DNA from 2 places in the Cyclobacterium xiamenense genome. Region 1 is predicted to be linked to the other one. Evidence: riboswitches for the same ligand, from Rfam matches in the RefSeq annotation. Region 1 holds a riboswitch; the other holds the start of a gene.

What was found. Region 1 has a riboswitch for thiamine pyrophosphate ahead of BMW71_RS06845 (TonB-dependent receptor). Riboswitches for the same ligand answer to the same signal wherever they lie in the genome.
Region 2: it holds a riboswitch for thiamine pyrophosphate, as region 1 does, so the genes downstream of both, BMW71_RS15545 (class I SAM-dependent methyltransferase) here and BMW71_RS06845 (TonB-dependent receptor) in region 1, are expected to answer to the same signal.

Annotation. Positions count from the first base shown of each region.
Region 1 is NZ_FNZH01000002.1:487,717-490,869, forward strand. It holds gene gldD (gliding motility lipoprotein GldD) at 1-210, shown strand, start outside; gene BMW71_RS06840 (fatty acid desaturase family protein) at 341-1,408, shown strand; TPP riboswitch at 1,460-1,556, shown strand; gene BMW71_RS06845 (TonB-dependent receptor) at 1,639-3,153, shown strand, end outside.
Region 2 is NZ_FNZH01000004.1:477,963-481,115, forward strand. It holds gene BMW71_RS15540 (AIR synthase-related protein) at 1-1,008, opposite strand, end outside; gene BMW71_RS15545 (class I SAM-dependent methyltransferase) at 1,009-1,734, opposite strand; TPP riboswitch at 1,812-1,907, opposite strand; gene BMW71_RS15550 (FAD-binding protein) at 2,061-3,153, shown strand, end outside.

The sequences.
Region 1 (3,153 bases):
CGTACTCCAACCGGATATACGGGACTGGTGTCCGAACTGAGTGGTGAAGTGCCGACCCAATTTCAGTTTTTTGTGACCGACTCCACCGCGCATTTTTTGCGGGGCGCGCTGTATTTTGAGACAGCCGTGAAAAACGATTCCCTGGCACCGGTCATCGAATACATCAAAACGGACATGATGCATTTGATAAATTCAGTCGAGTTTAATTGATACTACCGAAAACTTGTCGTACCTTACAACACGGAATGATGAAAACAATCGGTAATCGGTCATTTTTCTGAACTACAAATCCACCCCCTCCCCAGTCACGCTTACTATTTACCCCTAAAAACATTATTGTATGGCTACGCCAAAATTTTCCAAACCAACCCTAAACTTTCATCTGGATGTGAAGCAACGGGTAAGCGATTACTTTCGGGACTCAAATATCACCCGTTCGGGTAGCAAACCGCTTTACCTTAAGGCTGGTATCATGGTGGTCTCCTTTATTCTGGTTTACGTTCACTTGGTTTTCTTTACTCCCCATTGGGCAATTGCTCTCATGGAGTGTCTGTTGTTGGGTGCGCTGACCGCATTTATCGGATTTAATGTCATGCACGACGGTGCACATGGCAGTTTCAGTGACCGGCCATGGGTCAACCGCCTGGCGGGCCTGTCGATTAATTTTCTGGGAGCCAATGTATTCATGTGGAAAACCAAACACAACGTGGTGCATCATTCCTTTACGAATGTAGAGGGAGTAGACGACGACTTGAATGCCCGCCCCTTTTTGCGGCTTTCTCCGAGCCAAAAGAAATTTAAAATTCACCAGTTTCAACACTACTATTTTATTTTTACCTACTCCTTGTTGTACTTGTATTGGGTATTTTTTACGGACTATAAAAAATACGTCACCAAAAAGGTGGGGATGGTGCCGATACAGAAGATGAAACTATCGGACCACATCAGTTTTTGGGGGTTCAAAGCCATCCATTTGGTGCTGTTTGTGGCCATTCCCGTATTCATGCTCGGCTGGACGCAGTGGCTGATCGGGTTTTTTGTGTACAGTTTGTTTGCGGGAGTTCTGCTCACCCTGGTATTCCAGTTGGCACATAGCCTGGAGGAGACCGCCTTTCCCCTTCCTTCGCCGGAGACCAATAGTATGGAGGACGAGTGGATGATCCACCAAATCCGGACCACGGCTAATTTTGCTACCGGGTATAAATTGCTGACCTGGTTTTTGGGAGGCCTGAATTACCAGGTCGAACACCATCTGTTTCCAAAAATTTCGCACGTGCACTATCCCGCCATCAGCAAGATACTCAGGCAAGTCTGCGCGGAATACAACATCCCGTACCTGGAACACCCAAAGTTGCGCTGGGCATTTCGCTCGCATGTTCGTCATTTAAAAGTATTGGGAAGGGCCTAAGCGAGGGCTTTTCAGATTTGGCATTGCCATTTCTACCAGTTACATTTGCATCAAGATCATTAGGGGTGCCCCAATATTCCGGGCTGAGATCATACCCATATTACCTGATCCGGGTAGTGCCGGCGAAGGGAAATGAGAAATAGCTAATCGTACGTAATGCTATTGGGTAAACAATGAAAAAAGGAATACCCCTTTATTCCTTTGATGTTTAACCGAACAAATTAATTGTTATGATTCGCATGTACCTGACCCTGGCAGCAATGCTTTGGTCCCAATGGGCTTTGTCCCAAAATCGTATCCAGGGAACAATCCAGGATGCAGAAACCGGAATTCCGCTACCTGGAGCCAGCATAATGCTGGAGGGGACGAACAAAGGCACGGTCTCCGACCGGGAAGGAAGCTTTGAAATGGCCGGACTGGCATCCGGAGAATGGAACCTGGTGGTTTCCTACGTGGGTTACGAAGCCGGGAGTTACCTGGTTCGGTTGCCTCAGGAAAGGCCCCTGGAAATTCGGCTCGAGCCCGCTACCCTAACCACCGAAGCCTTTATCGTTTCCGGTACGCGGGCCTCTGCCACCACGCCTACTACTTTTCAAATCATTGACAAATCGGATCTTTCCAAAAATAACCTCGGGCAGGATTTACCGTTGTTGCTAAATTATACCCCCTCGATGGTGACGCATTCCGATGCAGGCGCGGGAGTAGGCTACACCGGCTTGCGTATCCGGGGCACCGACCAAACACGGATCAACGTGACCGTAAACGGTATCCCATTGAATGACGCAGAGTCTCACGGTGTTTTTTGGGTGAATATGCCGGACTTTGCTTCTTCTGTCGAAAACATCCAAATTCAACGAGGCGTCGGTACCTCCACTAACGGAGCAGCAACATTCGGAGCCAGCCTCAATATACAAACCGATACCAAACGAGAAGAAGCCTATGCCGAGACAGATCATTCGGTGGGTTCATTTGCTACACGAAAGCATACCGTAAAAGCAGGCACCGGCCTGATTGACGATCGCTGGGCCGTAGATGCCCGCCTCTCCCGAATTACTTCTGACGGCTACGTGGACCGGGCGTTTTCGGACTTGAAGTCGTATTTTGTCTCCGGGGGCTATTACGGCGACAACCACGTGGTAAAGGTCAATATCTTTTCCGGTGCGGAACAGACCTACCAGGCCTGGAATGGCGTTCCGGAAAGCCTGCTTGCATCCGACCGAACCTTCAACAGCTATACCTACGAAAACGAAACCGACAATTACCAGCAGGATCACTACCAGTTTATCTATGCTGGGACCTGGGCGGCCAACCTGAAGGCCAACTTTTCCCTGCACTATACACAGGGCCAAGGCTACTACGAGCAATTCAGACCGGAGGATAACCTCTTGGCCAACTACGGCATTGAACCCATTGCCATCGGCAGCGAACTGATCAGCGAAACCGATATTATCCGTCGACGATGGCTGGACAATGACTTTTACGGAGCGGTTTTCTCCCTAAACTACGTCTCGCAAAACGGACGCCTGGATGCCATTCTCGGGGGTGGGGCCAACCGATACGACGGCGATCATTTTGGGGAAATCATTTGGATGGGAGTAAGTGGCGACACGGATATTCGAGACCGTTATTACGACAACGTAGCCATCAAGGATGATCGGAACGTGTACCTCAAGTCTACGTACGAGGTGAAAGAGCGGCTGTACCTGTTTGGTGATTTCCAATGGAGAAATGTCTACTACCGCTTC
Region 2 (3,153 bases), on a different contig from region 1:
CGGATCGGTCTGCTGGTAGACCAGCGGTTCCTTTCGGTCCCCCTGTTGCAGGTAGGTGCCGTCCTCGGCCGAGGTGAGTTTGCCCACCTGGGTGCAGGGGATCCCAGCGCTTTCCAGCCGGCTCTGAACCGCCGCTGCACCCGATTCTTTGCAGGCAATGATCATGGAACCGGCGCCAATGCTTTGCAAGGGATCCAGCTCAAAAAGCCCGCATACAGCTGCCTGCACCGGCCCGACCGGGAGTTGCTCTTTGTGGAGCAGTACCCCGCAACCGGCTGCTTTGGTCAATTCGTAAATGGCTCCCAACAAGCCGCCTTCCGTAACGTCGTGCATGGCCGTGACGGAGGCATCGCCTTCTTCCCCCACCGCCAGCAAGGCATCTTGCAGGGAAGAGGTGTCGTAAAAGGAGGCGCAGGCTTGCTGGTAGATTTCTTTTCCCAATTTGTTTTGGGTGGTTTCCGGGAAGCTCATCGCCAGAATCGCTGCGGAGGAGATGGCCGCCGATTTGCTGACCAGCAGTACATCGCCGGCCCGGGCTTTGGTTGCGGTGAGCGCCCGGTCCTCCGGAAGAATGCTGATAAAGGTACCTCCCCCAGCGATGGTGGAATGCTGCCCTTCGATAAACCCCGTGTGGCCGCCGGTGATGGCCAGTCCGATTTTCCGGCAAAAGGAATGGATGTATTCCCAGTACCGGTTAAAATCTTCTCTGGAAAAACTCGCCGGGAGGTTCAGCACAAACTGCCCGTACTGGGGAGCAAAGCCGGTGGTTGCCATGTCATTGGCCATCAGGTGTACCGATAGCCAGGCAGATTCTTCCAATCCCAGTCCGGGGATCAGGGATAGGGGATCGCTGGTCAGGGCCATAACCTGTCTTCCCGGCAGGGCTATCAGGGAGACATCCCGTCCAAACCCCGGCTTTACCAGTATTTCGGGCCGATCTTTTCCGCAGCGGGAGGCGATAAAGGTCTCCAGAAATGCTTCGTCTATTTTTCCAATGGGTTTACTCATTTAGCCTTTATCCAGTAGTTTGACATACAATCCAAAAAAATCTCCGAAGGGCAACCGCCATTGTTGTACAGGAAACCATTTTGGCAGGCCGGTGCAGGACCATTCGATCGTGTAATTCCGTCCCTTGAGTGCCTCTTCAATGATTTGGATCAATTGATCCGGGGTGTAGAAGGTGGCGGTGACATAAAAGGGATTTTTCCCAAACAGTTGTTGCACCCGTCTTCGCAGCACCTTGGGTGAATTGCGGTTCATCATGCCCATGGCGATCCCGTATCGGGCTACCCGTGCGGCTTCTCGGATTACCCGAACCGGATCCTTGTAGTATTCAAAGGTGGTGATGAACGCCAGGGCATCGAAGGTATGGTCCTTGAAGGGCATGTGGTGGGAATCCGCCATGACCAGATCGCCGTCAAAAAGGTGAATGGCCTGGGATAACATCAGCGGAGAAATATCCCCGCCAGAGGCTTCGATCCCGATCTCCTTCCACCAGCGCGTAAAACGCGTGGTACCACAGCCAAATTCCAGTAAGGTTTGGATGCGGGTGTCTTCGGAGACCAGTTGCTCCATGACTTTTTTCTGCCAGACCTCTGCCCGTTTGTACCGGCCTTCGTACCAAAGTTCGTAGGTATCCGTGTGCTGCCGGTTAAAGAACCATTCCGGTCGGTTCTGCCAGTTTTGTTGGTGTTGCGGTAGCAGGCCTGTTGTGCCTGAAGGGTTGATTTCCATGTCGTTCATTTGCCTGTAAATAAAAATTCCATTCGATTGAAAAGGCCAATGGAATGGAGCGACAACTAATAGACTGGAAATTGGCTGGCTTGCATCCCTACGTTGGCATTATCCAAATCAGGTTTCGGGTCTGTTCTCAGCCTGACGTTTGTCAAGCACCCCGTGCATGTATTTGGTGCAAGTATAGGCAATTTTTTCCGATCATCCAATCGGCTGCTTGTGGTTGGTAAACCTTTTCCAGAAGGTTCAGGCATTGGCAAAGATTTTTTGTTATATTTAGAACTTCCGATCTGTATGCAATACACTGAAACAAACCCCCTTAACCAATGAGTGCTGTATCGAACTTTCTAACCTGGAAAAAAGGAAATACCCTGGTTTCCTGGGTGCTATTTCGCCTGTTGATTCAGGTGCTGTTTAATCGAGAGAACGTGCCCCGGCACATCGAATTGTTGGACGACACCCTTACCGATCACTGCTCCCGGCAGAAACGCAGCCGTTGGGTAAACACGATTAATTTTCTGGTTGGGCCCCGTCTTGTTCGGAGACTGATAGAAAATCGGTTGAATAAAAACATGGCCAAACACGAGCGGGTCTTCCTATCGCTGGACAAGGAACTCAAGCAGGAGGATGTTTTTTCCAAAGACAAAAACCTGCGCCAAAAGTGGGGGAATTGGTACGGCAACCATTTTTCGGAACCCCTGCAGTTTTTTGTTCCGGGCAACGGCGCCTACGAAGATTTTTCGCCGGAGGCCGAATCCTGCAGCAGCTACGATTACCAGGGGTTAGCCGAGGTGGTGGATTTGGTAAAGGAAGCAGAAACAAACGGAAAGAAAATACGGGCGGTTGGATCGGGACACGCGCTAACCGAAGTGGCCCAATGCGAGGATTACCTGGTCTGCACCCAGCACTTGAACCAGACCCAGCGACCGGCCCGTGATTGCATCAAGGCGGCCTACGTGGATGGATTTGAGGTGGAGGTGAACTATTGCAACGAGAAGCGGACCGAAACGCATTATCTCTTTGAGACCGGGGGAGGCACCAAAATCCGGCACTTGATTCAGGCACTGACCTACCACGGCTATGCCCTCATCAATCAGGGAGGCTCGAGTATTCAGTCGATCTCCGGGGCCATTGCTACGTCTACGCACGGGTCTGGCATAAGCATTGGTCCGGTACCTGCCTTTGTGCGTTCCATGACGCTGGTGGGCAAGGGTGGCAAAGTGTATCGGGTAGAACCTACCGATGGCATTACGGATCCGGATTGTTTTGAAAAGGATGAAATGGTGCAAAAACACGGGATTACCCTGATTCAGGACGATGAAAAGTTCAATGCCGTTATGGTAGGGATAGGGTCTGTGGGTATTGTTTTTTCCCTGATCCTGGAAGCGCAGCCGGAGTACCGCTTGCAGGAAGAGCGGA